3 regions of the Streptomyces sp. NPDC031049 genome follow, and region 2 is predicted to be linked to each of the others. Evidence: riboswitches for the same ligand, from Rfam matches in the RefSeq annotation. Region 2 holds a riboswitch; each other region holds the start of a gene.
What was found. Region 2 has a riboswitch for cyclic di-AMP ahead of ACZ45Q_RS19965 (C40 family peptidase). Riboswitches for the same ligand answer to the same signal wherever they lie in the genome.

Region 1 (10,924 bases), on a different contig from region 2:
TGGCGGAGTTCGCGCCGCGGGTGCAGGAGCTGGCCGACACACTCATCGACCGGTTCGCCCCGCAGGGCTCCGCCGACCTGATCCACGAGTTCGCCTTCCCGCTGCCCATCTACGCCATCTGCGACCTGCTCGGCGTCCCGCGCGAGGACCAGGACGACTTCCGGGACTGGGCGGGCATGATGATCCGGCACGGCAAGGGGCCCCGGGGCGGCGTCGCCCGGTCGGTGAAGAAGATGCGGGGCTACCTCGCCGACCTGATCCACCGCAAGCGCGAGGCGCTGCCCGCCGCGCCCGTCCCCGGCGAGGACCTCATCTCCGGCCTGATCCGCGCCTCCGACCACGGCGAGCACCTCACCGAGAACGAGGCCGCCGCCATGGCCTTCATCCTGCTCTTCGCGGGCTTCGAGACCACGGTGAACCTCATCGGCAACGGCACCTACGCCCTGCTCACCCACCCCGAGCAGCGGGCCCGGCTCCAGCGCTCCCTGGCCGCCGGCGACCGCGGTCTGCTGGAGACCGGCGTCGAGGAACTGCTGCGCTACGACGGCCCCGTGGAGATGGCCACCTGGCGGTTCGCCACCCGGCCCCTCACGATCGGCGGACAGGACATCGCCCCCGGCGACCCCGTCCTCGTCGTGCTGGCCGCCGCCGACCGCGACCCGGAGCGGTTCACGCACCCCGACACGCTCGACCTCGCCCGCCGGGACAACCAGCACCTCGGCTACGGCCACGGCATCCACTACTGCCTCGGCGCCCCGCTCGCCCGGCTGGAGGGCCAGACCGCGCTCGCCACCCTGCTGACCCGCCTGCCCGATCTGCGGCTCGCCGAGGACCCCGCCGCACTGCGCTGGCGCGGCGGGCTCATCATGCGCGGACTGCGCACCCTGCCGGTGTCCTTCACCCCGGTGCCCGGGAACGACGCGCCGGCCACGCAAAGGTGACACACGTTCACTTCTGTGATCTTCACGTGATCTGCGCGGCATGAACTTGTGACAAGTGATCGTCTGCCTATACGTTCACGGATCAGCGCGGCGCCGAGCCCCACCCGCCGCGCCGGTCAGTGCTGTCTCCGAAAGGTCTTCGCATGCTCTCCGGGAACGGTCGTCACCGTCGCCCCCGCCAGGCCCCGGCACTCGTCGTCGCCGCCGGAGTCACCGGCTCCGCCATCGCGATCCCGCTCCTCGGGGCCTCCGGTGCCAGCGCGGCCGACGGCACGGCCTGGGACCGCGTCGCCGAGTGCGAGACCGGCGGGGCCTGGAGCCAGAACAGCGGCAACGGCTACTACGGCGGTCTGCAGTTGACCCAGGACAAGTGGGAGGCCTACGGCGGGCTCGCCTACGCGTCGAGCGCCGACCAGGCCAGCCGGGCCCAGCAGATAGCGGTCGCCGAGAAGCTGCTCGCCGCCGAGGGCATCACCGCGTGGCCGACCTGCGGACTGCTCGCCGGACTGGAGAACGACTCGCCCTCGTCGGTCGGCGGCGGCACCGCGGATGACGGGTCGTCGGACCAGGGGAGCGACACCTCCAAAAAGCCCACCTCGCCCACCTCGCCCACATCGGACTCTTCGGATGCTCCGGATAGATCGGGCGAGTCGGGCTCCACCGCCCCGGACTCCGGCTCCTCACCCTCGGCGAGCCCGCCGGCTCCGTCCGGCGCCGCGACGGAGGGAGCGGACGGAGCGGACGGGGCGGACGAACCGGTCGAGTCCGACACGCCCGGCGAAAACGGTTCGTCCAGCGGCTCCGCCTCCGACCCGGCCACCACGAAGCGCGACGACTCGGACAACTCCGGCCACGGCGCCGGTCCTTCGGACCCGGCCGAGACGGGCCAGGCCGGCACCGGCCGCCATCGCGGCGAGAGCGCGGACGAGAGCGCCGGGGGCGGCCGTGCGGACGGCTCGGCCGGGCGGCACGCCTCGCGCGGCGACGCGGCCGCGCGCGACGCCGCGGACGGCACGTACACCGTCCGCTCCGGCGACAGCCTCTGGGGCATCGCGGACTCCCTTGAGCTGAGCGGCGGGTGGCGTGCGCTCTACGCCGCGAACGAGGAGACCGTCGGTGCCGACCCCGACCACATTCTGCCCGGTCAGAAGCTTGCAGTGAGTGCCGAATCGGGCGAAAAGTAGCGGGAGTTCGTGTCCCGGTTCGGGCTTGATGTCGGCTTTAAACGCCGTGAGAGATAGGTCTCAGAAGCCCTGATCGTCTTTGAAAATCCGCGGAGCGCGTGGCTACGGTCATGACCGCTCGCCATTCGCGGGCCCCGGTTGCCGCAACGCCGAATCCTGCCAGCGGCCGTCCGGGAACAGTCGTCGCGTCAAGCGCCGCAGGCAGGAGCGGGGGACCCAAGGTAAGTGCCGCGCAGGACGGTTGCGTCCGAGCGGCTAGGGGTGAAGCCGAGTCCCGCAAGGGACCCGGCCGGGCAACTCAACCGGCCCGAACCCGACAGCTCACCTCGCAGGCGTCGGTGAGGGGATCCAACCATGCTGTTTTCCGGCAAGGGCAAGCACCGTCGTCCGTCCAAGGCCACTCGCGCCATCGCCGTCGCCGGCGTCACCGGCGCCGCCGTCGCCGCCCCGCTGATGGCGGCCGGCAACGCCTCCGCCGCCACCGCCTCCGAGTGGGACGCCGTCGCCCAGTGCGAGTCCGGCGGCAACTGGTCCATCAACACCGGCAACGGCTACTACGGCGGTCTTCAGTTCTCCGCCTCCACCTGGGCCGGCTACGGCGGCACCCAGTACGCGGCCACCGCCGACCAGGCCACCAAGGCCCAGCAGATCGAGATCGCCGAGAAGGTCCTCGCGGGCCAGGGCAAGGGCGCCTGGCCGGTCTGCGGCAAGAACCTGTCCAGCACCCCGTACAACGGTGGCGGCTCCACCGGGACCGGCGGTTCCTCGAACGGCTCCTCGAACAGCTCCTCCGGCGCCACGGAGAGCCGCGAGACCGAGCAGAAGGCCTCCCGTTCGCAGGAGCGCCCGGCCGCGCCCAAGGCCGAGGAGAGCAAGAAGACCGTCACCACCCCGACCGGCAAGAAGGTCGAGAAGGGCGACGGCGAGTACAAGGTGGTCAAGGGCGACACCCTCAGCTCCATCGCCGCCGAGCACGGCGTCGAGGGCGGCTGGGAGAAGCTGTTCCAGCTCAACGACGACATCGTCGAGGACGCCGACCTCATCTACCCGGGCCAGCAGCTGCACCTGAAGTAAGCAGCGGTCCCTCCGCCTCCCGCCCCGGTGCGTCTTCCCCCGTACGCACCGGGGCGGGGTCGCGTCCGGACCGGGTTCCATTGGTCCGGATCTTTTGTTCCGTTCGGAAACAATTTACTCTCGGTTCTGTCCACAGGGTGGGTGACCGGCTGGCCGATCGCCCGGAGCCGGTTAGGCTCATCCCGCAGAGCCCCCACGGCCGGCCCGCACAGCCACCGCGGAACTGCACCAACAGCGTCACATCCCACGAAGGAGATGCTCGTGCCGTCCATCGACGTCGTCGTAGCCCGGGAAATCCTGGACTCCCGAGGCAACCCCACGGTCGAGGTCGAGGTCGGCCTCGACGACGGCAGCACGGGTCGTGCCGCCGTCCCGTCCGGCGCCTCCACCGGCGCCTTCGAGGCCATCGAGCTCCGCGACGGCGACACCAACCGCTACCAGGGCAAGGGCGTCGAGAAGGCCGTCCTGGCCGTCATCGAGCAGATCGGCCCGGAGCTCGTCGGCTACGACGCCACCGAGCAGCGCCTGATCGACCAGGCGATGTTCGACCTGGACGCCACCGACAACAAGGGCTCGCTCGGCGCCAACGCCATCCTCGGCGTCTCGCTCGCCGTCGCGCACGCCGCCTCCGAGGCCAGCGACCTGCCGCTCTTCCGCTACCTGGGCGGCCCCAACGCGCACGTGCTGCCGGTGCCGATGATGAACATCCTGAACGGCGGAGCGCACGCCGACTCCAACGTGGACATCCAGGAGTTCATGATCGCTCCGATCGGCGCGGAGTCCTTCTCCGAGGCCCTGCGCTGGGGCACCGAGGTCTACCACACGCTGAAGAAGGTCCTGAAGAACAAGGGCCTGTCCACCGGCCTCGGCGACGAGGGCGGCTTCGCCCCGAACCTCGACTCCAACCGCGCCGCCCTCGACCTGATCATCGAGGCCATCAAGGAGGCCGGCTACACCCCCGGCGAGCAGGTCGCCCTGGCCCTGGACGTCGCCGCCACCGAGTTCTACAAGGACGGCGTCTACGTCTTCGAGGGCAAGGAGCGCACCGCCGCCGAGATGACCGCGTACTACGCGGAGCTGGTCGAGGCCTACCCGCTGGTCTCCATCGAGGACCCGCTGAACGAGGAGGACTGGGAGGGCTGGCAGACCATCACCGCCGAGCTCGGTGACAAGGTCCAGCTCGTCGGCGACGACCTGTTCGTCACCAACCCCGAGCGCCTCCAGCGCGGCATCGACGACAACGCCGGCAACGCCTTGCTGGTCAAGGTCAACCAGATCGGCTCGCTGACCGAGACCCTGGACGCCGTCGAGCTGGCCCAGCGCAACGGCTTCAAGTGCATGATGTCCCACCGCTCCGGCGAGACCGAGGACGTCACCATCGCCGACCTGGCCGTCGCCACCAACTGCGGCCAGATCAAGACCGGCGCCCCGGCCCGCTCCGAGCGCGTCGCCAAGTACAACCAGCTGCTGCGTATCGAGGAGATCCTCGACGACGCGGCGGTGTACGCCGGCCGCTCGGCGTTCCCCCGCTTCAAGGGCTGACCCCCCGCCCGGGAGGAACCCGTAGGCAGCGTCGTCCGTACGTCCCCGTACCCGGTCCCGTACCGTGTGCGGGGACGTACGCACGTATGAACAGCACCGACGTGAACGGGAGGCGGGCACATGGCGGTGAAGGACCGGGACCGTTTCTCCACCGCGACGCGGATCCGGCTGCTCGGCGAGCAGACCGCGGCCCGCGTCTACCGCTCGCAGACCCGGCGCCAGGCCCGCCGCTCCCGGCTGACCGGTCGGGCGGCGCTGCTCGCGCTCGTGGTCTGCTCGCTCGTGGTCGCGCTCGCCTACCCGATACGGCAGTACATCGCCCAGCGGGCCGAGATCGCCGACCTGGAGCGGCAGAAGGAGCAGGCCGCGCAGCGGGTGGAGGAACTGCGGGACCTCAAGGCGCGCTGGAAGGACGACGCGTACGCCGCTCAGCAGATCCGGCTGCGGCTGCACTACGTGCTGCCCGGGGAGACCGGGTACATCATGCGGAACCCGGACGTGGCCACGAAGTCCCGCGCCGGCCTCGGGGCGGCCGACCGCCCGTTCTACCGCAACCTCCTGGACGGGGTGGACAAGGCCGACGCCGCCGGCCGCTGAGCCGCCCGGGACCGGTCGCGCCCGGCACCGACGAGGGAGCGCGCCCGGCACCGGCCCCACCGCGCGCTCGGCACCGACCGGCGCGCGCTCGACATCGACCAGACAGAAAGACACCCTGAAGACAGTCATGGAAACGCCCCCGCCGCCCACACCGCGCACCGAGCCCACGGACGCGGACGTCGAGGCCTTCAAGCAGCAGCTCGGGCGTCCGCCGCGCGGGCTGCGCGCCATCGCGCACCGGTGCCCCTGCGGGCAGCCGGACGTCGTGGAGACGGCCCCGCGGCTGCCCGACGGCACCCCCTTCCCGACGCTGTACTACCTGACGTGCCCGCGCGCCTCCTCGGCGATCGGGACGCTGGAGGCGAACGGCGTGATGAAGGAGATGTCCGAGCGGCTGGCCGCCGACCCGGTGCTCGCCGCCGCCTACCGGGCCGCGCACGAGGACTACGTCCGGCGCCGCGACGAGATCGAGGAGCTGAAGAACTTCCCCAGCGCGGGCGGCATGCCGGACCGGGTGAAGTGCCTGCACGTGCTGGTCGCCCACTCGCTGGCGGCCGGGCCCGGCGTCAACCCGCTGGGCGACGAGGCGCTCGCGATGCTGCCTCAGTGGTGGCGCAAGGGACCGTGCGTGACGCTCCCGGACGAGACCCACGGCCACGGCCACGACCAGGAGGGGGAGGACGCCCAGTGACCAGGGTCGCCGCCATCGACTGCGGTACGAACTCCATCCGGCTGCTGGTCGCCGACGTCGACCCGGCCACCGGCGGGCTGACCGACCTGGACCGGCGCATGACGATCGTGCGGCTCGGCCAGGGCGTCGACCGCACCGGCCGGCTCGCCCCCGAGGCGCTGGAGCGGACCTTCGCCGCCTGCCGCGAGTACGCCCGGGTCATCAAGGAGCACGGCGCCGAAAGGGTGCGCTTCGTGGCGACCTCCGCCTCCCGGGACGCCGAGAACCGGGACGAGTTCGTCCGCGGCGTCATGGACATCCTCGGCGTGGAGCCGGAGGTCGTCACCGGCGACCAGGAGGCCGAGTTCTCCTTCACCGGCGCCACCAGGGAGCTGACCGGCCGTGCGGATCTGCACCGGCCCTTCCTGGTCGTGGACATCGGCGGCGGCTCGACCGAGTTCGTCGTCGGCGACGCCCATGTGCGCGCCGCCCGCTCCGTGGACGTGGGCTGCGTGCGGATGACCGAGCGTCACCTGGTGCGGGACGGCCGGGTGACCGACCCGCCCGCCGAGGAGCAGATCGCGGCGATGCGGGCCGACATCGAGGCGGCCCTCGACCTGGCCGAGCAGACGGTCCCGCTGCGCGAGGCGCGCACCCTGGTGGGGCTGGCCGGGTCGGTGACGACGGTCTCGGCGATCGCCCTGGGCCTGCCCGAGTACGACTCGGCGGCCATCCACCACTCCCGCGTCTCCCGCGACCGGGTCCGCGAGATCGCCCACCGGCTGCTGCACTCCACCCACGCCGAACGCGCGGCGATCCCGTCCATGCACCCGGGCCGCGTCGACGTGATCGCGGCGGGCGCGCTGGTGCTGCTGGCGATCATGGACCGCATGGGGGCGGAGGAGGTCGTGGTCAGCGAACACGACATCCTGGACGGCATCGCGTTCTACGCGGCGAGCGACTCGCCCTCCTAGCCCCTCCTCGCCTTCCCGGGCTCGCGCCCCTTCCTTCCCGGGCGGCACGCCCACCTCGCCTCCCGGGTTCCTTCCTGGGCCCGGCGCCCTCATGAGCCCGGCCGCCTCATGGGCCCGGTGCCCTCATGGGCCCCGGCGCCACCCGGCCGGGAGCGCAGGCGCCGCCGCCGGGGCGGGGGCGTGGCCTCCGGCCGGGGGCGGTGTTCCCCGGCCGGGGGCGCCTGGTGTGCGACGGTGACGGCCATCAGGGCCAGGTCGTCGGCGAGCACGCCGCCCGCGTGGTGGTGGACCAGGCGGGCCAAGGTCTCCACCACGGTCGGCGGGCCCTGGCGCCAGGCGGTGCGCAGGCCCTCCTTCGGGGAGAAGAAGGCGCCGTCGGCGTCCCGGGCCTCCAGCAGGCCGTCGGTGCACAGCAGGAGCAGGTCACCGGTGGCGAAGGGGCGGGTCTCGTACGCCCACGGGCCGGGGTCCAGGTCGCCGAGGCCGAGGGGGAGCCCGGCGTCGGCCGGCGCCCACTCCTGGACACCCGCCTCGCTCGCCAGGAACGCCGGGCAGTGGCCCCGGCTCAGCAGCCGCACCTCCTCGCCCCCCGGCGGGATCTCGGCGACGGCCGCGGTGACGAAGCGCTCGCCCTCCGTGCCCTCGTCGCCGTCCGCGCCCTGCCCGGCGCGCACGGCCGCCACGTCGTGGGCGTACCGGGTGACGGCCTCGTCGAGGTGGCGGGCGAGCAGCGGCAGCGTCTCCGTGTGGTGCGCGGCCTCCCGGAAGCTGCCCACCAGCGTCGCCACGCTCGGGATCGCGTCCAGCCCCTTGCCGCGCACGTCGCCGATGAGCAGCCGTACGCCGTACCGGGTGTGCTCGGCCGCGTACAGGTCACCGCCGACGGCCGCCGAGTGCGAGGCCGCCTCGTAGCGCACGGCGATCCAGGTGCGTCCGAGCCAGGCCCGAACCGGGGGCAGCACCGCGCGCTGGGCGTACTCAGCCGCCTTCGCCGCTCCCGCCAGCTGCCGGCGCAGGGAGAGCCGCAGGGCGCACAGCGGTACGGAGACCCAGGTCAGCAGGAGCACGGCCAGGTAGTCCGCCAGTCGCAGGCCGTTGTCCTGAGCCAGGTGCCGGGTGAACAGCAGCAGCAGCCCGGCCGCGCTGTTCAGCAGGGCCAGCAGGGTCACCATGGGCAGGGAGTAGACGCAGGCGCCCATCATCGCGCCGAGGACCAGCAGGGAGTCGGCGGTGACGGACGCGGAGGTGGTCAGTCCCACCGTGACGGCCGGCACGACCAGGCCCACGGGCAGCCAGCGCGCCCACTGCGGCAGCGCGATGCTCTCGTGGTCCGGGGCGTAGGAGAGCAGCCCCGTCGCACGGCGGTGCGGACTCATGCGGAACCTTTCTCTCCCCGAGCACACTAGGGACGACTGAGCAGGTCGGCTAACGTGTGAGCGCGTTCGGGGGGTCCCTCGGGCGGTGCCGGGCGGAGTCCCGCGGGAAAGTTCGTGAAGTTCTTCACAAGGAATTGGGCCCTGTCGGACGACAAAAGCGCGCCCGTTGACCCTTTTGGGGGCTCAACTGCCCTTTGAACACGTTCAGGACGGCCGTTCGGGCCTGCCCGGCGACCGGGCCGGAGACGCCCGGCCGGGCCGCCCCCGCGAGCCGGACGAGCAGCTCACGCGGCCTTGACAGCCCGTCCCCCTACACGCCGGTTCCCGCCCGGCGCCATGATCTCCGTCACGAAGCGGCGGATGGTAACACAGCCCTCACCGGAGCTTGTGAAGGGGCGCACGAACCACCCCCCTGAGGCGGGTGGATACTCGATGGCATGAGCACCACGGAGCGTCCCAGGATCCTCGTAGTAGGCGGTGGGTACGTAGGCCTGTACGCGGCTCGGCGCATTCTGAAGAAGATGCGTTACGGAGAGGCGACCGTCACCGTCGTCGACCCCCGGTCGTACATGACCTACCAGCCCTTCCTCCCCGAAACCGCCGCCGGCAACATCTCCCCGCGCCACGTCGTCGTCCCGCTGCGACGCGTGCTGCCGAAGGCGGAGGTCCTCACCGGCCGGGTCACCACCATCGACCAGGACCGCAAGGTCGCCACGATCGCCCCGCTGACCGGCGAGGCGTACGAGCTGCCGTTCGACTACCTGGTCATCGCCATGGGCGCGGTCTCCCGCACCTTCCCGATCCCCGGCCTCGCCGAGCAGGGCATCGGCATGAAGGGCATCGAGGAGGCCATCGGCCTGCGCAACCACGTGCTGGAGCAGCTCGACAAGGCCGACTCCACCACCGACGAGGAGATCCGCCGCAAGGCGCTCACCTTCGTCTTCATCGGCGGCGGCTTCGCCGGTGCCGAGACCATCGGCGAGGTCGAGGACATGGCCCGGGACGCGGCCAAGTACTACAGCAACGTCTCCCGCGAGGACATGCGCTTCATCCTCGTCGACGCCGCCGACAAGATCCTCCCCGAGGTCGGCCCCAAGCTCGGCACGTACGGCAGGGAGCACCTCGAGGGCCGCGGTGTCGAGGTCTACCTGTCCACCTCCATGGAGTCCTGCGTCGACGGCCACGTGGTGCTGAAGAACGGCCTCGAGGTCGACTCCAACACCATCGTGTGGACGGCGGGCGTCAAGCCGAACCCGGCCCTGTCCCGCTTCGGCCTCCCCCTCGGCCCCCGCGGCCACGTCGACTGCGAGCCCACCCTCCAGGTCAAGGGCACCGACTACATCTGGGCCGCGGGCGACAACGCCCAGGTCCCGGACCTCGTCGGCCGCAAGGCGGGCAACGAGAACGCCTGGTGCCCGCCGAACGCCCAGCACGCGCTGCGCCAGGCCAAGGTCCTCGGCGACAACGTGGTCTCCGGCATGCGGGGCTTCCCGCAGAAGGACTACAGCCACGCCAACAAGGGCGCGGTCGCCGGCCTCGGCCTGCACAAGGGCGTCGCGATGATCGTCCTGGGCAAGACCAAGATCAAGCTCAAGGGCCGGCTGGCCTGGTACATGCACCGCGCGTACCACGGCATGGCGATGCCGACCTGGAACCGCAAGATCCGGGTCTTCGCCGACTGGACGCTCGGCATGTTCCTCAAGCGCGAGGTCGTCTCGCTCGGCGCGATCGAGTCCCCGCGCGAGGAGTTCTACGAGGCCGCCAAGCCGGCCCCGGTCGCCGCGGCCAAGCCCGAGGAACAGAAGGCCAAGGCCTCCTGACCCCACCCCTCAGCACACCCCCGAAGGGGCCACCCGCCATCCGTGGTGCGGGCGGCCCCTTCGGCGTTCCCGGCACCGGTCAACTGGAAGCCCCGCGCAGCTGTTTTGCGTCAGTCATGACCCCAATGCGGGACTGCGCATCGGCCCTGTCGGTGTTTACGTGGTACAGAGCATCCGGGCTCATGTGTCACGGAGGTGTGCGCCATGGCAGACGCCGCGCTGCGGCTGAGGAACCTCGTCGAACAGATGCTGGGAGTTCCGCTCCCGGTTCGTATCTGTGCCTGGGACGGGTCGCAGGCGGGGCCCGGCGGGGCTCCCGCGTTGGTCGTCCGTAATCGTCGTGCCCTGCGTCGGCTGCTGTTCAAGCCCGGCGAACTGGGGCTGGCCCGCGGGTGGGTGGCCGGGGATCTGGACGTCGAGGGCGATCTGTACACCGCCCTCGACCTGATGTCCGGTCTGATCTGGGAGCGCGGCGAGGACGCCCGGACCCTCGGTCAGGCGCTGCGCGACCCGGAGGTGCGCGCCGCCGTCCGCGGGCTGGTGAAGCTCGCGGGGCCGCCCCTGCCGCCGGCGCCGCCCGCGGAGGAGGTCCGCAGGCGCCGCGGCCACCTGCACACCCGCCGCACCGACCGGCGCGCCATCAGCCACCACTACGACGTCGGCAACGACTTCTACGAGCTGGTCCTCGGCCCCTCCATGGTCTACTCGTGCGCCTACTGGGACGAGGGCCCGGACGCCACGCTGGA
Region 2 (8,610 bases):
GTTCGGCTGGGACCTGGAGCCGGGCCCCGCGGGCCGCGGCTTCTCCATCGGCACCACCGGACTTCCGGGCGGGATGCACGGCGGCGACCCCGCGGCGTCCCCCTGTCTCTTCTTCCGGGTCGACGACCTGGACGCCGCCGTGGCGAGGGTGCGCGAGCTGGGCGGGTCGGTGCAGGACGTGGGCGAGGAGGGCGAGGAGGACGCCGCGTCGGAGGCGCGGTTCGGCCGCTTCACGCTCTGCCGGGACGACCAGGGCTCGTGGTTCGGGCTGCACGAGCCGCCCGCGGGCCGCTGAGCCGGTCTCCACACCGTCGGCTTGCCGGCGGACCGTTGGAGACCACGTGCCTGGGCCGGCCGAGTCCTGCGCGGCCGTGCTGCTCGCCGCGGGCACGCCGGGAAAGCGGGCCGTGCTCCCGGGCGCGCGCGTGGTGCTGCGACAGCCCGCGGTCACCGCACCGCTGGAGGGCCGGGCGAGCGACATCGCCATCCGGGCCGACGAGTTGACGCGGGTCCGCGCCCGGCTGGAGGAGATGCTCGTACGGCATACCGGCCGCACCCTTGAGCAGGTGCGCGCGGACCTCGAGAGGGACACGGTCCTCGACGCCCGACAGGCGCTGGAGTACGGCCTGGTGGACCACATCGTGGACCGGCCGCCCGGGCGTGCGCCCCGCCCCGGGCACGAGGTGAGCCGCCGACGCCCCAACGGGTCGCCCTGCCCCCGGAGAGCGGCAGTTGACGCATCCTCGGGTCCCGTGGGCCGGGGCGCCCCGCGGCAGCGACGAAACGGACCAAACGGCTGACCCTCTTTCGGCGTAGAAATATCTAGTTTTTCCGGGGCATCCGGGTTGCGTCCCCCGCCCGGCCAAGCGTCGGCGCCGGCCCCTTCGTTGCTGGTCGAGCGGTCCTCGGGGACCCCGCCACCACTGCGACCGCCCCGGCGTCCACCCGAACGGGCGAGCGGTGAGTAACAACACATATCCCCGGTTCCGTTGGGATTTTCCGACTTCGGTGGAGCAAGATCCGGACTGACGACAAGCCCCCGCCGCAGCGGTGGGGCGGTCCGGGCGGACGCCGAGTCCTGCCGCCGTCCGGACGACCGGTCGACAGGAGTGGATCGGCAGGAGTGGAGGACCCGAGCACGACGGGTCGCCGGAACGGCCGCCTCCGTGGTGGAGGTGCCGGACCGAGCAGCCCTTGGGGTGAAGCCGCAGTCATGCGGCCGGGCAACTTCGCCAGCCCGAATCCGACAGGTCATCCTTCACAGGCGGCTGACGAAGGGTTGCGCATGACCGCGCTCAATCGTGTCCCGTCTCTCATGGCCCGGGCCGGTACGGCCTCGGCCCTCACCCTCGCCGCCGTCGGCGGCTCCCTCGTGGTCCCCGGCGCCGCCTCCGAGGCCGCCGCCGCGAGCCACGCCACCAAGGCGCTGAACGTGGCGGCCTCCAAGAAGGGCTCCCCGTACCAGTACGGGGCCACCGGGCCCCACCGGTTCGACTGCTCAGGGCTGACGCTCTACTCGTTCAAGAAGGCCGGCAAGAAGCTGCCACGCACCGCCGCCCAGCAGTACAACAAGACCCGCCACATCTCCGCGAAGAACCGCAAGGCCGGGGACCTGGTCTTCTTCCACTCGGGCCGGAGCGTGTACCACGTCGGGATCTACGCCGGGAAGGGCAGGATCTGGCACGCCCCGAAGACCGGGGACGTGGTGCGGCTGCAGAAGATCTGGAGCAAGAGCGTCTGGTACGGACGCGTCAAGTGACCTGCCGCCGCCCGAGGGGGTGACGGTCACTCACGCCACCGGTCACCCCCTCGGGCGCGCGGCCCGGTCCCGTCCAGGGCAGCTCGATGGAGATGGTCTTGCCGCCCTCCCGCGTGGGCCTGATCCGCAGCTTGCCGCCGCACTCCGCCGTCAACCAGCGGATGATCACCATGCCCCGGCCGTTGTCCTGCTGGACGGCGGCCGGCAGCCGTTTGGGGAAGCGGGGGTGGCTGTCGGTGACGCCGACGCGCAGCCGCTCGTCACGGTCGAGCGCGAGGTCGACCGTGAAGGTCGGCGACTGCCCCAGCGTGTGCTGGACGGCGTTGGTGGCCAGCTCGGACACGATGAGCCGGATGGTGTCGGACACGTCCGTGTCCGCGGGCAGACCCCACTCCGCCAGGGTTCCCACCACGTAGGTGCGGGCGGCGGAGACCGAGGCGGGATCGCTCGGCAGAGTGACGGATGCTTCCAGATGGTCTGCCATGGCGACGTCGCCCCTTTCCCACGGGACCGGAGTCCGACACGGAGCGGATGGTTCGAGTACGGTCCCGGACTGGTGCTTCGCCCGCCAGACTGCCATCACCACACCGGTGAAGGGTGGCGATCCGCCAAGATATGCATATATCTGTCGCTCGAAGCGGTGAACTCTGCGACGGCAGACCGTATTTGGGCGGCTCATCAGGAGTAGAGGAGTGGCCCATGCAGCACGGTCCCGTGGTGCGCCGCCGGAAGCTGGGTGCCGAGCTGCGTGCGCTGCGCACCTCGGCCGGCATCACCAGCGGTGAGGCGGCGCGGCTGGTGGGCTGGCACCAGTCGAAGGTGAGCCGGATCGAGACCGGCACCAGCGGGACGAAACCGGCCGATGTGCGGTTACTGCTGGACGCCTACGGCGTGACCGACGCCCAGTTGCGGGAGCTGCTGCTGATGCTCGCGGGAGACGGCGGGGACGGCGGCCGGCACGACTGGTGGCACGCCTACCGCGGGGTGCTGCCGCCCACCTATCGGGACTTCATCAGCCTGGAGTCCCAGGCGAGCGCCATGCGCACCCTGGAGACGACGGTCGTGCCGGGGCTCCTCCAGACACCGGAGTACGCCCGCGCGGTGACGCGGGCCGCCGTGGACGGACTGCCGGAGGAGCGGCTGGACGCCCTGGTGGAGGTGCGGCTGGCCCGTCAGGTGGTGCTGCGGGAGGACCCGCCGCTGCGGCTGGACGCCGTGCTGGACGAGGCGGTGCTGCGCCGCGAGGTCGGCGGACCCGGTGTGATGGCCCGCCAGTTGCAGCGGCTGGTGGCGGCGGCCCGGCTGCCCCATGTGCGGCTTCAAGTGCTCCCGTTCGCCGCCGGGGCGCACATCGGCGTCACCGGACCTTTCGTAATCTTCTCATTTTCGAGCACTTCTGATCTGGACGTGGTTGTTCTCGACCACTTGACGCGTAGCCTTCATCTCGAACGGAAAGAAGACCTAGAGGCCTACACCGAGGCCTTCAACGCCCTTCGCAATCACGCCCTTTCGCCCGACGACTCGTTGGATTACATCGCCGCGACAGCGGCCGGCGCGTAAGGAGGCCACCATGACCGCACTGCCCAGGAACGTCACCTCCAGTACCCGACTGCACGGCGTGCGGTGGCTGCGCAGCAGCTACAGCACCGGAGCCAACAACTGCGTGGAGACCGCCCGGCCGGCGGCCGGCCCCTGGGCCGGACTGCTCGCCGTGCGCGACTCCAAGGACCCGGCCGGACCCGCGCTGCTCTTCTCCCCCGAGAGCTGGACGGAGTTCACCACCGGCCTGCGCACCCGCTAGGACAGGACGACAGCCACCGGGCGACGCACGGCCGTGCCCCGCCGACTCATGGCCGCGTTTCGCCGATCACCCGTACAGCGCGTTCGATCTGGTCCCCGGAGAGGTCCGCACGGGCCGTCAGCCTCAGCCGTGACACACCGTCGGGCACGGAGGGCGGACGGAAACAGCCCACGGCCAGGCCCGCGGCGCGGCAGTCCGCCGCCCACCGCACGGCCCCCTCCGGGGAAGGCGCGCGCACGGACACCACCGCGGCGTCGGGGCGCACCGCATCGAAGCCCGCGGCCGTGAGCCGTGCGTGGAGTTCGGCCGCCACCTCGCGGGCCCGGGCCGCCCGCCCGGGCTCGCGACGCAGCAGGCGCAGCGCCGCGAGCGCCGCGCCCGCCGCGGCCGGGGCCAGGCCCGTGTCGAAGATGAACGTCCGGGCGGCGTTGACCAGATGGTCGATCACCCGAGCCGGTCCGAGCACCGCGCCGCCCTGGCTGCCGAGCGACTTCGACAGCGTCACCGTGACGACGACGTCGTCGGCGCCCGCGAGTCCCGCCGCGTGCGGCGCGCCCCGGCCGCCGTCACCGAGCACCCCGAGACCGTGCGCGTCGTCCACCACCAGCCCGGCGCCGTGCTCACGGCACACCGCGGCCAGCGCGGCCAGCGGGGCGGCGTCGCCGTCGACGGAGAAGACCGTGTCGGAGACGGCGATCGCCGGTCCGTCGTGCGTCCCCAGCGCCTTGCCCACGGCCTGCGGGTCCGCGTGGGCCACGACCTGGGTGGTGCCGCGGGCCAGCCGGCAGCCGTCGATCAGGGAGGCGTGGTTGCCCGCGTCGGAGACGACGAGGGAGCCGTGCGGGGCCAGCGCGGTGACCGCGGCCAGATTGGCCGCGTACCCGGAGGAGAACACCAGCGCGGCCTCGGCACCGCAGAACGCGGCCAGTTCGCGCTCCAGCTCGGTGTGCAGCTCGGTCGTCCCGGTGACGAGCCGGGAGCCGGTGGCGCCGCCGCCCCAGACGCGCGCGGCCCCGGCGGCGGCCTGGGTGACCTCGGGGTGCCGGGCCAGGCCCAGGTAGTCGTTGCCGGCCAGGTCGAGGAGCGGGGAGCCGGCCGGACGCGGGCGCAGGCTCCGCACCAGGCCCGCGCGGCGGCGCAGCGCCGCCTGTTCGTCGATCCAGCCGAACGCCATGGGTCGGTCCTCCCCCGGACGGGTGTGCCGCCGGTGTCCTGTGGCGGTGAGCCGCCGGTGTTTTGTAGGCAGTGAACAGACACTAGCGGCACCGGTGGAGTCGCACGGTGTGGCGATACCCACACGGTGAACCGCCGGTGTTGTGCGAAGTCTCCTTGGCCCGGGGCCCCTGCGTAGGACAGGATCGGCTCTCATGGACCTGCTGAACACGCTGGTGGACAAGGGGCTGCGGCGCGAGCTGCCGACCCGCGAGGAGGCGCTGGCCGTCCTCGCGACTTCCGACGACGACCTGCTCGATGTGGTGGCCGCGGCCGGCAAGGTGCGCCGGCACTGGTTCGGCCGACGGGTGAAACTCAACTATCTCGTCAACCTCAAGTCCGGCCTGTGCCCGGAGGACTGCTCCTACTGCTCCCAGCGGCTCGGCTCCAAGGCCGAGATCCTGAAGTACACCTGGCTGAAGCCGGGCCAGGCCTCCGAGGCCGCCGCGGCGGGCGTGGCCGGCGGCGCCAAGCGGGTCTGCCTGGTGGCCAGCGGGCGCGGCCCGACCGACCGGGACGTGGACCGGGTCTCGGAGACGATCAGGACCATCAAGGAGCAGAACGACGGCGTCGAGGTGTGCGCCTGCCTGGGCCTGCTCTCCGACGGCCAGGCCGAACGGCTGCGCGAGGCGGGCGCGGACGCCTACAACCACAACCTCAACACGTCCGAGGCGACGTACGGGGAGATCACGACCACGCACACGTACGCCGACCGGGTGGACACGGTCCGCCGGGCGCACGAGGCGGGGCTGTCCGCCTGCTCCGGGCTGATCGCCGGCATGGGCGAGAGCGACGAGGACCTGGTCGACGTGGTGTACGCGCTGCGCGAGCTGGACCCGGACTCGGTGCCGGTGAACTTCCTGATCCCGATGGAGGGCACGCCGCTGGCCACGGAGTGGCACCTCACCCCGCAGCGGTGCCTGCGCATCCTGGCGATGGTGCGGTTCGTCTGCCCGGACGTGGAGGTGCGCATCGCGGGCGGGCGCGAGGTCCATCTGCGCACGATGCAGCCGCTCGCGCTGCACCTGGCCAACTCCATTTTCCTGGGCGACTACCTGACCAGCGAGGGGCAGGCGGGCAGGGCCGATCTGGAGATGATCGCGGACGCGGGCTTCGAGGTGGAGGGCGCCGACCAGGTGACGCTCCCGGAGCACCGCGCGGGCGGCGGCTGCGGCTCGCACGAGACCGGCGGGGGCTGCGGTGCGCACGAGACCGCGGGCTGCGGCTCGCACGGCACCGGTGGGGGCTGCGGCTCGCACGAGAGCGGTGGTGTCTGCGGGTCCGCCCCGGCCGCCGCACGGCCCGAGGAGCCGCGTACGGACCTGGTCGCGGTGCGCCGCAGGGGCGCCGGGACGGATCTCGCGCCCAATGCCTGAGCCGAAGCTGAGCGTGGACGACCTGCTCGCGCTGGACCGGCGGCACGTCTGGCACCCCTACGGACCGATGCCCGGCCGGCAGGAGCCGCTGGTCGTGGAGTCGGCGAGCGGGGTGCGGCTGCGGCTCGCCGACGGCACCGGCGAGCTGGTCGACGGCATGTCGTCGTGGTGGTCGGCGATCCACGGCTACAACCACCCGGTGCTCAACGAGGCCGCGCGCACCCAGCTGGGGCGGATGAGCCACGTCATGTTCGGCGGGCTCACCCACGAGCCCGCCGTGCGGCTGGCGAAACTCCTCGTCGACGTCTCCCCGGAGGGCCTGGAGCACGTGTTCCTCGCCGACTCCGGATCGGTGTCGGTCGAGGTCGCGGCGAAGATGTGCCTCCAGTACTGGCGCTCCCTCGGCCGCCCGGGCAAGCGGCGGATGCTGACCTGGCGGGGCGGCTACCACGGCGACACCTGGCAGCCGATGTCGGTGTGCGACCCCGAGGGCGGCATGCACGAGCTGTGGAGCGGCGTGCTGCCCCGCCAGATCTTCGCGGACGCGCCGCCCGCCGCCTACGAGGAGGCGTACGCGGAGCATCTGCGCGCGATGGTCGCCCAGCACGCCGACGAGCTGGCCGCGGTGATCGTCGAGCCGGTGGTGCAGGGCGCGGGCGGGATGCGGTTCCACTCCCCCGCGTATCTGCGCGTGCTGCGCGAGGCGTGCGACGCGCACGACGTACTGCTGGTGTTCGACGAGATCGCGACCGGCTTCGGCCGCACCGGCGCGCTGTTCGCGGCGGAGCACGCGGCGGTGACCCCGGACGTGATGTGCCTGGGCAAGGCGCTCACCGGCGGCTATCTGACGCTGGCCGCCACGCTGTGCACCTCGCGGGTGGCCGACGGCATCTCGCGCGGCGAGGTGCCGGTGCTGGCGCACGGGCCGACGTTCATGGGCAATCCGCTGGCGGCGGCCGTGGCGTGCGCGTCGATCGAGCTGCTGCTCGGCCAGGACTGGCGCACCGAGGTCAAACGGATCGAGACCGGCCTGCGCGACGGGCTGGCGCCCGCGGCCGGGCTGCCGCACGTGACGGACGTCCGGGTGCTGGGGGCGATCGGGGTGGTGCAGCTCGACCACGCCGTGGACATGAAGGCGGCGACGGAGGCGGCCGTGCGCGAGGGCGTGTGGCTGCGGCCGTTCCGCGACCTGATCTACACCATGCCGCCGTACGTCACGAGCGACCCGGACGTGGCGGCGATCGCGCGTGCCGTGTGCGCGGCGGCACGGGAGGGATGAGATGCCGGTACTGGTGATCACGGGCACGGGCACGGAGGTCGGCAAGACGGTGGTGACGGCCGCCGTGGCCGCGACCGCGGTGGCGGCCGGCCGGTCGGTGGCCGTGCTGAAGGCGGCGCAGACGGGCGTCGCCCCGGACGAGCCGGGCGACGCGCAGGAGGTCGCGCGTCTGGCGGGTCCGGTGACGACGGCGGAACTCGCCCGGTACCCCGAGCCGTTGGCGCCGGCGACGGCGGCGCGCCGGGCCGGGCGGGCACCGGTGCATCCGCGGGACGTGGCGGACGCCGCGGCCAAGCTGGCCACCGAGCACGACCTGGTGCTGGTCGAGGGCGCGGGCGGGCTGCTCGTGCGGTTCGACGCGGCGGGCGGGACGCTGGCGGACGCCGCCGCGCTCCTGGGGGCGCCGGTGCTGGTCGTCGCGGCGGCGGGCCTGGGGACGCTGAACACCACCGAGCTGACGACGCGGGAGCTGCGGGCCCGGGGGCTGGAGCCGGCCGGCGTCGTCATCGGCAGCTGGCCCGAGGCACCGGACCTCGCCTCGCGCTGCAACCTCGCCGACCTCCCGGACGTCAGCGGCGCGCCCCTGCTCGGCGCGGTCCCCGCCGGTGCCGGGTCGCTGGCCCCGGACGCCTTCCGGGCGGCGGCGCCGCTCTGGCTGGCGCCCCGGCTGGAGGGCACGTGGGACGCGGAGGCGTTCCGGGTCCGTCAGGCGCCCTGACCGGCGGGGCGTGAAGCGGTGCCCGGCAGCGGGGGTGCGCCGGGGCGGTACGGGGGACAATCGCGGTAAGGCGCCGCCTCGTGAGGGAGGTCCCATGCCGTTCCTGTCCGCCCGCTCCGGCCCGGTGCCGCGGGACGCCGTGCACCACCCGCTGTTCGCCCGCTGCTACGCCCGGTTCAGTGTCCGCGCCGAGACCGGCATGGGCATGGGCCCGCTGCGCGACCGGATGCTGGCCGGGCTGTCGGGGCGGGTCATCGAGGTCGGCGCGGGCAACGGTCTGAACTTCGCGCACTACCCGGGCGGCGTCTCGGAGGTCGTCGCCATCGAACCGGAGCGCCTGCTGCGGCAGTTGGCCGTGGAGTCGGCCGTGCGCTCCCAGGTGCCGGTGGACGTGGTGCCGGGCGCGGCCGAGGCGCTGCCGGTCAAGAGCGAGGCCTTCGACGCGGCCGTACTGTCCCTGGTGCT
Region 3 (10,924 bases), on a different contig from region 2:
TCTCGCAGGGCATCGGTGACACGATCCGCGTCTCCCTCTCCGCCCCGCCGGCGGAGGAGGTCAAGGTCGGCATCCAGATCCTGGAGTCGCTGAACCTGCGGCAGCGGGGTCTGGAGATCGTCTCCTGCCCGTCCTGCGGCCGGGCCCAGGTGGACGTGTACAAGCTGGCCGAGGAGGTCACCGCCGGTCTGACGGGCATGGACGTGCCGCTGCGGGTGGCGGTGATGGGCTGTGTCGTCAACGGTCCGGGTGAGGCCCGGGAGGCCGACCTGGGGGTGGCCTCCGGCAACGGCAAGGGGCAGATCTTCGTCAAGGGCGAGGTCATCAAGACGGTGCCGGAGTCGAAGATCGTCGAGACGCTGATCGACGAGGCGATGAAGCTCGCCGAGCAGATGGAGCAGGACGGCGTCGCGCAGGGGGAGCCGGCCGTCACCGTGAGCTGACAAGCACGGACCGAGAGGGGGCCGAGCGTGACGATCCTGGAGAACATCCGCCAACCACGCGACCTGAGGGCGCTGTCCGAGGCGGAACTCGGCGAACTGTCCCAGGAGATCCGCGACTTCCTGATCCGGGCGGTGGCCCGCACCGGCGGCCACCTCGGGCCCAACCTGGGCGTGGTCGAACTCACCGTCGCCCTGCACCGGGCCTTCGAGTCACCGGCCGACCGCATCCTGTGGGACACCGGTCACCAGAGCTACGTCCACAAACTGCTGACGGGCCGCCAGGACTTCTCCAAGCTGCGCGGCAAGGGGGGCCTGTCGGGCTATCCGTCGCGCGAGGAGTCCGAGCACGACGTCATCGAGAACAGCCACGCCTCCACCGCCCTCGGCTGGGCCGACGGCCTGGCCAAGGCGCGCCGGGTGCGGGGGGAGGAGGGCCACGTCGTCGCCGTCATCGGCGACGGCGCGCTCACCGGCGGCATGGCCTGGGAGGCCCTGAACAACATCGCGGCCGCCAAGGACCGGCCGCTGATCATCGTCGTCAACGACAACGAGCGCTCCTACGCCCCGACGATCGGCGGTCTGGCCGACCACCTCGCGACGCTGCGCACCACCGACGGCTACGAGCGGATGCTGGCCTGGGGCAAGGACGTCCTCCAGCGCACACCCGTCGTCGGCAACGCCGTCTACGAGGCCCTGCACGGTGCGAAGAAGGGCTTCAAGGACGCCTTCGCCCCGCAGGGCCTGTTCGAGGACCTCGGTCTGAAGTACGTCGGCCCCGTCGACGGCCACGACATCGGCGCCGTCGAGTCGGCGCTGCGCCGCGCGAAACGCTTCCACGGGCCCGTGCTGGTGCACTGCCTGACCGAGAAGGGCCGCGGCTACGCTCCCGCCCTCGCCCACGAGGAGGACCACTTCCACACCGTCGGGGTGATGGACCCGCTGACCTGCGCCCCGCTCGCCCCCTCCGGCGGGCCGTCGTGGACGTCGGTGTTCGGCGAGGAGATCGTGCGCATCGGGGAGGAACGGGAGGACGTCGTCGCCATCACGGCGGCCATGCTGCATCCGGTCGGACTCGGCCGGTTCGCGGAGCGGTTCCCCGACCGGGTCTGGGACGTCGGGATCGCCGAGCAGCACGCGGCGGTGTCCGCCGCCGGGCTGGCGACCGGCGGGCTGCACCCGGTCGTCGCCGTCTACGCCACCTTCCTCAACCGGGCCTTCGACCAGCTGCTGATGGACGTCGCCCTGCACCGCTGCGGCGTGACCTTCGTCCTGGACCGGGCCGGCGTCACCGGCGTCGACGGCCCCTCCCACAACGGCATGTGGGACCTGTCCGTCCTCCAGGTCGTCCCCGGCCTGCGCATCGCCGCTCCCCGCGACGCCGACCAGCTGCGCGCCCAGCTCCGGGAGGCGGTCGCCGTGGACGACGCGCCGACGCTGCTGCGCTTCCCGAAGGAGTCGGTCGGCCCGGCCGTGCCCGCCGTGGACCGCGTCGGCGGCATGGACGTCCTGCACGCCGCGGACCGGCCCGAGGTACTGCTCGTCGCCGTGGGCGTGATGGCGCCGGTCTGCCTCCGGGCCGCCGAGCTGCTCCAGGCCCGGGGCATCGGCTGCACCGTGGTGGACCCGCGCTGGGTCAAGCCCGTCGACCCGGCCCTGCCGCCGCTGGCCGCGCGGCACCGTCTGGTGGCCGTCGTGGAGGACAACAGCCGGGCCGCCGGCGTCGGTTCGGCCGTCGCCCTGGCGCTGGGTGACGCCGAGGTCGACGTGCCCGTGCGGCGCTTCGGCATCCCGGAGCGGTTCCTCGCGCACGCCAAGCGCGCCGAGGTGCTCGCCGACATCGGGCTGACCCCCGTCGAGATCGCCGGCCGGATCAGCGCGAGCCTGGCCGTCGCGGAGCAGCGGAAACAGGGGGGCGACCCACCCGTCGCGTCAGCGCAAGGAGAAACGGAATGACCAAGGAGTTCGACCTCGGCGCGCTGCTGGCCGAGCGCGGAGCCGAGCGGTACGAGCTGCACGGCAGGTACGTCAACCACCAGCTCCCGCGCATGCTGCGCACCATCGGCTTCGACAAGGTCTACGAGCGCGCCGAGGGCGCCTACTTCTGGGACGCGGACGGCAACGACTACCTGGACATGCTCGCCGGCTTCGGGGTGATGGGCCTGGGCCGCCACCACCCCGTCGTCCGCAAGGCCCTGCACGACGTGCTCGACGCCTCGCTCGCCGACCTGACCCGCTTCGACTGCCCGCCGCTGCCCGGACTGCTGGCCGAGCGGCTGCTGTCGTACAGCCCGCACCTCGACAAGGTGTTCTTCGGCAACAGCGGCACCGAGGCGGTGGAGACCGCGCTGAAGTTCGCCCGGTACGCGACCGGCAGACCCAGGGTGCTGTACTGCGACCACGCCTTCCACGGGCTGACGACCGGATCGCTGTCCGTCAACGGCGAGGCCGGGTTCCGGGACGGCTTCGCCCCGCTGCTGCCCGACACGGCCGTCCCGCTCGGCGACCTCGACGCCCTGGCCCGGGAGCTGAAGAGGGGCGACGTCGCCGCGCTGATCGTGGAGCCGATCCAGGGCAAGGGCGTGCACGAGGCCCCGTCCGGATATCTGCGCGCCGCCCAGGAGCTGCTGCACCGGCACAAGGCGCTGCTCATCGCGGACGAGGTGCAGACGGGCCTCGGCCGGACCGGCACCTTCTACGCCTACCAGGACGAGGAGGGCGTCGAACCGGACCTGGTGTGCGTGGCCAAGGCGCTCTCCGGCGGGTACGTGCCGGTGGGCGCGACCCTGGGCAAGGACTGGATCTTCAAGAAGGTGTTCTCGTCGATGGACCGCGTGCTGGTGCACTCGGCGAGCTTCGGTTCCAACGCGCAGGCCATGGCCGCCGGGCTCGCGGTGCTGGCCGTGATGGACGACGAGGAGATCGTCGCCAACGCGGCGGCCGTGGGGGAGCGGCTGAAGTCCCGGCTGGCGGCGATGGTGGACAGCTACGAGCTGCTGTCCGACGTGCGCGGCCGGGGACTGATGGTCGGCATCGAGTTCGGCCGGCCGCGGTCGATGAAGCTGCGCAGCCGGTGGACCATGCTCCAGGCGGCCCGCAAGGGGCTGTTCGCGCAGATGGTCGTCGCCCCGCTGCTGCACCGGCACCGCATCCTCACCCAGGTCTCCGGCGACCACCTGGAGGTGATCAAGCTCATCCCGCCGCTGATCGTCGGGGAGCGGGAGGTGGACCGGTTCGTGGACGCCTTCACCGAGGTCATGGACGACGCGCACAACGGTGGCGGCCTGGTGTGGGACTTCGGCAGGACACTGGTGAAGCAGGCGGTGGCCAATCGCTAGGGGCACCCGGGGCCGGGCGCCACCCGGGGCCCTGACCCGGCCCATGTCCCCGCTGAGGGACGCCTTTGCCTCCCAGGCAAGAAAATTGCCCCTTGGGCAAACGTCGGGCTCAATGGAGGCATGAGCACTCCCGAGTCCGCGCCGCCGGACGGAGCCGCCGACGCGGTGTCCGTCGTGGCACCGCAGCTGCGGTCCCTGCGCCGGCGGGCCGCCCTCACCCTGGAGGCGGCGGCCCGTGCCGCAGGGCTGTCGCCCGCCCATCTCTCCCGGCTGGAGACCGGACAGCGCCAGCCGTCGCTGCCCATGCTGCTCGCGCTGGCCCGGATCTACGGTACGACGGTCTCGGAGCTGCTCGGCGAGACCGTCGCGGGCCAGGACGCGGTCGTCCGGGCGGCCGACATGGAGCCGACGCCGGCGGGCGGCTGGACGTACTGGCAGGCCGGCGCCGCCGGGCGGGGGATGCAGGCGCTGCGGGTCCACGCGCCCTACGGGTCGCAGGGCGACATCGTGCGCGTGCACCCCGGCGAGGAGTGGCTCCACGTCCTGCGGGGCCGGCTGCGGCTGCGGCTCGGCGACACCGTGCACCGGCTGGTGCCCGGCGACAGCGCGCACTTCGACTCGCTCACCCCGCACCGGATCGCCGCCATGGACACCGACGGCGTCGACCTGCTGTTCGTCCACACCCTGTTGCAGAGCCCCGCGGCCACGATGTGCCTCGGCCCCACCACCGGAGAGACGCCATGAGCGACATGGAGGAGAAGTTCCCGCGTGCCCTGTGGGTGCGGCTGATCGTCTACATCGCCGTGGGGCACGTCTTCGCGGCCTTCGTCTACCTGCTGTTCGAGGTCGGCGCCAAGTAGCCGGCGCCGGCCTGGCGGCCCCGGCCGGGGGGCCGGGGACCAAAGCGCCGCGCCCCGGGGAGCCGGGGTCAGTCGAGCAGTCGCTCGCGCAGCCGCTGCCGGGTCTCGGGGGTGATCCGCAGGCCCTGCTCCAGGTAGCCGTCGACGCCGCCCCAGGTCCCCTCGATCGTCTCGAAGGCCGCCTGAAGATACTCGGCGCGCGCGTCGAACAGGGGGTTGAGCAGCTCCATGACCTCGGGGGAGTAGGCCGAGGCGGAGTCGCCGCCGCGACGCACCTTGTAGCGGCGGTGCGCGGCGCCCGACTTCAGGTAGTCCTCGACGATGGCGTCGCGCTCCACGCCCACGGCGAGCAGCGTCACCGCCACCGAGAGACCGGCCCGGTCCTTGCCCGCCGCGCAGTGCATCAGGGCGGGGACGCTGTCCTCGGCGAGGGCGTGCAGCACCTGGGAGTGCTCCGCCGTGCGCTCCTTGATGATCATGCGGTAGGAGGCGATCATCCGCTGGGCGCCCTTGTCGTCCGCCAGGATCTCCCGGAGCTGGTCCAGATCGCCGTCGCGGATCATCTTCCAGAACTCGGCGCCGTCGGCGGGGTCGGACAGCGGCAGGTTCACATTGCGCACGCCCGGCAGCGCGACGTCGGGGCCCTCCAGCTTCTGGTCGGCCGCGTTGCGGAAGTCGAAGATCGTGTGCAGACCCAGGGAGCCGAGGAACGCGGCGTCCTCCGCGGTGGCGTGCGCGAGGTGACCGCTGCGGTACAGCACTCCGTACCGCACCCGCCGGCCGTCCGCGGTCGGCAGTCCGCCCACGTCACGGAAATTGCGCACACCGGACAGCTCCGGCTCGGTCGACGGGACCTGCTGCGTCACGGGGACTCCTCCCACTCCGCCCCGCCGGCGCTGCTCGTCGACGGGCACCGACTCGACGATACGGCATCCCTTGCCTGGGGCAATGAGTTGTCCACAGGCAGGGGAACGGCAGGAACGGCGACCGGATAATTCTCCATTGAGTCTTTCAGGCCTTCTGTCCGAATTGGTGCCTTCATTCCAACTCGCTCTGGAATAAGGGAGGCTGGCGGACGGGTGCGTGAGGAGCGTCATATCCGTGACGGTGCGTTGCCCGTCATGTCCACGTAATTCACGTGCTTTTCAAGGATGTTTGCGGGTGACGGCGGCCCAGGAATCGACGGAGTGTGACGGCGCATTCCGGCAAAGGATCAAGCGAAATCCCCGAATCCGGAAACCGCCGCTTGTTCCTGTGCGTCTTGGTCCCTTACGTTCACCACCGATCCGGACGGACGCCTAATCCTGCCGCCGACCGGAGCCCGCACCCATCCATCACCCGTACACGGCAGGAGCGGGGGACCCACAGGTACAACCGCCTGTTCCGGTTCCCGGAACGGCTAGGGGTAAAGCCGCGCTTCGGCACGGCCGGGCATCTCCAGCCCGCACCCGACAGCTCACCTCGCAGGCGCCGGAGAGGAATGCGCCATGCCCGCGAAGGGTAAGCACCGTCGCAGCAAGACCCAGCGTCTGACCCGTACCATCGCCGCGGCCTCCACCGGTGGCGCCGCGCTCGCGCTGCCGTTCATCGGCGCCGCCGGAGCGCACGCCGCTCCCGCGCACAACGTGCCCGAAAAGGCCGTGAGTTCCCTTCCGGTGGCCCAGCAGAAGGCCGCCGGCAAGAACCTCGACCAGGCCGGGAAGTCCTCGGACGAGAGCACCTACACCGTGCGCGCCGGCGACTACCTCGCGAAGATCGCCGACGAGCAGGACGTCGCCGGCGGCTGGCAGCAGCTGTGGGCCGACAACCTCCAGGCCGTCGGCGAGGACCCGTCGCTCATCCACCCGGGCCTGAAGCTCACCATCGGCGGCAAGGCCGAGGCGGGCGCCGGTATGGCGGACAAGTCGAGCAAGTCCGGCAAGTCCAGCAAGCAGAGCAAGTCGGACAAGCCGGCGAAGTCTGCCGCCCAGGAGAAGTCGTCCTCGGGCGCCGCGCAGCAGGAGTCCTCCGACGAGGGCGCCAAGGCCCAGTCCGCGGGCACCTCCACCGCCTCCAGCGGTTTCGCCTCCCCGGTGCCGGGCGGCACCCTCGGGACGCCGTACCGCCAGTCGGGCAGCATGTGGTCCAGCGGTTACCACACCGGCGTCGACTTCGCCGTCCCCACCGGCACCTCCCTGAAGGCCGTGGGCTCGGGCACCGTCGTCTCGGCCGGCTGGGCCGGTGCCTACGGCAACCAGGTCGTCATCCGGCTCGCCGACGGCCACTACGCCCAGTACGCCCACCTGTCCTCGCTCTCCGTCTCCAGCGGCCAGTCCGTGAGCGCGGGCCAGCAGGTCGGCCTCTCCGGCTCGACCGGCAACTCCACCGGACCGCACCTGCACTTCGAGATCCGCACCACGCCGGACTACGGCTCCGACGTGGACCCGGTCGCCTACCTGCGCTCCAAGGGCGTCTCCCTCTGACGCTCAGGTCTCTCGCGCCACCGAAGGCCGGATCCCGATCCCCGGGTCCGGCCTTCGGTGCGTCCGGGGCCGGAAGACCCCGCCGGATATTCCGGAGTTGGCGAACACTTTAGGTGCGGCGGGGCGTGGTCTTTCTCACCGCTCGTCAACCCCTTCCTACGGTCGCGTAGGTCACATTCGAGGGTGAATCATGGTGCGACGTGGCAGACGATTCGAAGAGTGACAGCAGATCAGTGATCGGGTCGTACGTCGCGGTGGGGGACAGCTTCACCGAGGGCGTCGGCGACCCCGGCCCCGACGGGGCGTTCGTCGGCTGGGCCGACCGCCTCGCCGTCCTGCTCGCGGACCGGCGACCGGAGGGCGACTTCCGCTACACCAACCTCGCCGTCCGCGGGAAGCTGCTCGACCAGATCGTGGCCGACCAGGTGCCCCGGGCCGTGGAACTCGCCCCGGACCTGGTCTCCTTCTGCGCGGGCGGCAACGACATCATCCGGCCCGGCAGCGACCCGGACGAGGTGGCCGAGCGGTTCGAACGGGCGGTCGCCCGGCTGACCGCGGTCGCCGGCACGGTGATGGTGACGACCGGCTTCGACACCCGCGGCGTGCCCGTCCTCAAACACCTGCGCGGCAAGATCGCGACCTACAACGGGCATGTGCGGGCCGTCGCCGACCGGTACGGCTGCCCGGTGCTCGACCTGTGGTCGCTGCGCAGCGTGCAGGACCGGCGGGCCTGGGACGCGGACCGGCTGCACCTGTCGCCCGAGGGGCACACGCGTGTGGCGCTGCGCGCCGGGCAGGTGCTCGGGCTGCCGGTGCCGGCCGACCCGGACCAGCCCTGGCCGCCGCTGCCGCCGCGCGGCACCCTCGACGTCCGGCGGGACGACGTCCAGTGGGCGCGCGAGTACCTGGTGCCGTGGATCGGGAGGCGGCTGCGCGGGCAGTCGTCGGGCGACCACGTGACCGCGAAGGGCGCCCTGTCGCCGGACGACATCCGGATGCGGATCGCGTCGGTGGCCTGAGCGGGACGGGCGACGGCCCCACGGCCGTCCGGGGAACGGGCGTCGGCCGCGCTCACCTGCGTGACGCGGTCAACGCCTCCCGCGCCACACCCAGTTCCCGGGCGAGCGCGTCGTCCACCCACTCCTGGGCGCGCGTCCGCGAGACCGTGCCGCCGTACGACGTCAGCTGCACGGCCAGCCCGTCCAGCAGGGCCGTCAGCCGCAGCGCGGCGCCGGCCGGGTCCGGGCAGGGGAACTCGCCCGCCGCCACGCCCTCGGCGATGACCGCCTCGATCGCGGCCTTCCACTGCGCGTCGAGGTCCCGTGCCACCTGGCGCAGCGCCGGTTCGCGCAGCGCCGCCGCCCAGCCCTCGATCCACAGCCGCCAGCCCTTGGCCTGGCCGGTCGGGGCGTACCAGCGCACCGCCGCGCGCAGCCTCCGTAACGCCGACGTGCGGCGGCCGAGCAGCTTGTGCAGTCGTGCGAGATCGTCCTGGGCGGCCTGCGCGAACGCCGCGGCGACCAGCTTCTCCTTGGTCGAGAAGTGATAGAGCACCAGCGCGTTGCTGACGCCGAGCGCGGAGGCCACGTCGGAGATCCGCACCGCGGCCACGCCGCGCGCCGCGATCTGCTCGATCGCCGCGCCGAGCAGTTCCTCGCGCCTTTCTCGCACACTCAATCGAACCCTGGCCACGCCGGTCACCCTAATCCGTTTCCGGGGGCGGTGGCGCGGGGAGGCCCGCTGCCGGGCCCGGGGCGCGGGCGGGCGGCGGGAGTGCCGGTGCGCCGGACCATAATGAAATCCTGACTCACTCCACCTGGAGGTACCGTGGCCGGCTTCCGTCTTTCGAGCTCAGCGTCCCGAGCCCTGCGGCCGGCCGCCTTCGGTGCGGACCCCAGCGGTGAGCGCATGGCGCGCATCCGCACCTCGCCGCACTTCAGGGACGGTGCCTTCCAGAACCCCGGCGGCCCGGCCCGGACCCGGCCCTCCGGCTCGGCCCGCGACTTCGCGAAGATCTACTTCGACCGGGAGGCACGCGTGCGCCGCGCCCCCCGGGGCCCGGTCCCGACCCACGCCACCACGCTCGCCGACCTGTCCCGTCCGCCGGCCACCGGGCTCCGCCTCACCTGGCTGGGGCACTCCAGCGTGCTCGCCGAGATCGACGGGCAGCGCGTGCTGTTCGACCCGGTGTGGGGCGAGCGCTGCTCGCCGTTCGCGTTCGCCGGGCCCCGGCGGCTGCACCGGGTGCCCGTGCCGCTCGCCGCCCTCGGCCCGGTCGACGTCGTGGTCGTCTCGCACGACCACTACGACCACCTGGACATGCCCACCATCAAGGCGCTGGCCGGCACGGACACCCTGTTCGCCGCGCCCTTGGGCGTCGGCGCTCACCTGGAGCACTGGGGGGTGCCCGCCGGCCGGCTGCGCGAGCTGGACTGGCACGAGTCGACGAAGGCCGGCGGCCTCACCCTGACCGCCACGCCGGCCCGCCACTTCTGCGGACGCGGGCTGCGCAGCACCCAGCACACGCTCTGGGCCTCCTGGGTCGTCGCCGGTGCGGAACACCGCGTCTACCACAGCGGCGACACCGGGTACTTCGACGGCTTCGCAAAGATCGGCGCCGAGCACGGGCCCTTCGACGCCACCATGATCCAGGTGGGCGCGTACTCCGCGTTCTGGCCGGACATCCACATGACCCCGGACGAGGGCCTGCGCGCCCACCTCGACCTCCAGGGCGGGGCGGCCGACGCCGGCGTCCTGCTGCCGATCCACTGGGGGACCTTCAGACTGGCCCCGCACCCGTGGGCGGAGCCCGGTGAGTGGACCAAGGACGTGGCGGACGAGGCCGGCCAGGCGGTCGCCCTGCCGCGGCCCGGGGAGCCATTCGAACCCGGGGGACTGATTCCCGCCGCTCCCTGGTGGCGGTCGGTGTCCGCACCCCTGGACCCCCACTGGCGCCGCCCCCGGCAGCGGACCGGCGGTGCGCCCGTCGTGCCCGGCGGCGGCCTCGGCACCGCGGGCGAGCCGGTGACACCGGGCGGCTGAGCCGCCCCGGCGGCACCTCGCCGCGTCCGAGGGGCTGCCCGGCGGCAGGGGGCGCCGTTCCCGCGCCGTGTCCGCGGGCGTGTGCTGCGGCACGCCCGCGTGGACGGAGCGCCGGCCGGCGGATCGCCACTCGGCGAGCCCCACCGATGTCACCGAACGTGACCGTCTCTGATCGGTTCCGACCGGTCTCGCATTGTTCCGGAGCGGGTGTCTCACCGGCTTATCGGTCTGTCGTACGAGGCCTCATACCAGAGCGGGACGATGCCCGGGGGACTTTGTCAACTGCCCACCGCACATGATGGGCAGGCGACTACCGTGAGTGTCCGTCGGGCGACAGGAGACCGTGTCGCGGTCCCACGGCCGACACCGCGATGGCGCATGCCCGCGTGGCGCACCACGCGTGAGCACGCCACCCCTGACGGACCAGTACGAGGACACCGATGTCTCACCTCCGCGCCCCGGCCGCGCGCGCAGACCGACGCGAGGGCGGGCGGCACGGACGGCCGGCCGCCCGCACCGCTCCCGCGCTGCCCGAGACCCACATACGGTCCCAACTGCTGCGACTCGCCGTCCTGCCGCCCGTCGCCGTGGCCCTCAGCGGCTGCGCGGCCGTGCTGTTCACGGTCCGCTCCACGCAGACCGCGCCCGGACCCACCCTCTGGGGCGTGCTGGCGGGCGCCTTCTCGGTGACGCTCGCGGCCGTCGTCATCGCCGCCGTCGCGGCCCGCCGCGCCGCCCGGACGGTGCACGACCGCGTCGGCGCACTGCGCCGCAGCACCGCA

Region 1: it holds a riboswitch for cyclic di-AMP, as region 2 does, so the genes downstream of both, ACZ45Q_RS25515 (transglycosylase family protein) here and ACZ45Q_RS19965 (C40 family peptidase) in region 2, are expected to answer to the same signal.
Region 3: it holds a riboswitch for cyclic di-AMP, as region 2 does, so the genes downstream of both, ACZ45Q_RS13675 (M23 family metallopeptidase) here and ACZ45Q_RS19965 (C40 family peptidase) in region 2, are expected to answer to the same signal.

Annotation. Positions count from the first base shown of each region.
Region 1 is NZ_JBVIGC010000016.1:99,095-110,018, forward strand. Features, by position in the region: gene ACZ45Q_RS25505 (cytochrome P450 family protein) at 1-941, shown strand, start outside; gene ACZ45Q_RS25510 (LysM peptidoglycan-binding domain-containing protein) at 1,085-2,125, shown strand; cyclic di-AMP (ydaO/yuaA leader) riboswitch at 2,309-2,475, shown strand; gene ACZ45Q_RS25515 (transglycosylase family protein) at 2,480-3,199, shown strand; gene eno (phosphopyruvate hydratase) at 3,461-4,741, shown strand; gene ACZ45Q_RS25525 (FtsB family cell division protein) at 4,862-5,338, shown strand; gene ACZ45Q_RS25530 (DUF501 domain-containing protein) at 5,466-6,029, shown strand; gene ACZ45Q_RS25535 (Ppx/GppA phosphatase family protein) at 6,026-6,982, shown strand; gene ACZ45Q_RS25540 (PP2C family protein-serine/threonine phosphatase) at 7,072-8,358, opposite strand; gene ACZ45Q_RS25545 (NAD(P)/FAD-dependent oxidoreductase) at 8,796-10,178, shown strand; gene ACZ45Q_RS25550 (class I SAM-dependent methyltransferase) at 10,383-10,924, shown strand, end outside.
Region 2 is NZ_JBVIGC010000011.1:128,826-137,435, forward strand. Features, by position in the region: gene ACZ45Q_RS19955 (VOC family protein) at 1-295, shown strand, start outside; partial or broken gene ACZ45Q_RS19960 (ClpP family protease) at 337-692, shown strand; cyclic di-AMP (ydaO/yuaA leader) riboswitch at 1,138-1,282, shown strand; gene ACZ45Q_RS19965 (C40 family peptidase) at 1,286-1,759, shown strand; gene ACZ45Q_RS19970 (ATP-binding protein) at 1,752-2,243, opposite strand; gene ACZ45Q_RS19975 (helix-turn-helix domain-containing protein) at 2,459-3,319, shown strand; gene ACZ45Q_RS19980 (DUF397 domain-containing protein) at 3,330-3,560, shown strand; gene ACZ45Q_RS19985 (8-amino-7-oxononanoate synthase) at 3,607-4,734, opposite strand; gene bioB (biotin synthase BioB) at 4,928-6,148, shown strand; gene ACZ45Q_RS19995 (adenosylmethionine--8-amino-7-oxononanoate transaminase) at 6,141-7,427, shown strand; gene bioD (dethiobiotin synthase) at 7,429-8,145, shown strand; gene ACZ45Q_RS20005 (class I SAM-dependent methyltransferase) at 8,240-8,610, shown strand, end outside.
Region 3 is NZ_JBVIGC010000007.1:26-10,949, forward strand. Features, by position in the region: partial or broken gene ACZ45Q_RS13645 (flavodoxin-dependent (E)-4-hydroxy-3-methylbut-2-enyl-diphosphate synthase) at 1-443, shown strand, start outside; gene dxs (1-deoxy-D-xylulose-5-phosphate synthase) at 471-2,396, shown strand; gene ACZ45Q_RS13655 (aspartate aminotransferase family protein) at 2,393-3,778, shown strand; gene ACZ45Q_RS13660 (helix-turn-helix domain-containing protein) at 3,899-4,522, shown strand; gene ACZ45Q_RS13665 (DUF6126 family protein) at 4,519-4,638, shown strand; gene ACZ45Q_RS13670 (tyrosine-protein phosphatase) at 4,707-5,504, opposite strand; cyclic di-AMP (ydaO/yuaA leader) riboswitch at 5,964-6,121, shown strand; gene ACZ45Q_RS13675 (M23 family metallopeptidase) at 6,126-7,100, shown strand; gene ACZ45Q_RS13680 (SGNH/GDSL hydrolase family protein) at 7,334-8,119, shown strand; gene ACZ45Q_RS13685 (TetR family transcriptional regulator C-terminal domain-containing protein) at 8,172-8,792, opposite strand; gene ACZ45Q_RS13690 (MBL fold metallo-hydrolase) at 8,928-10,142, shown strand; gene ACZ45Q_RS13695 (sensor histidine kinase) at 10,583-10,924, shown strand, end outside.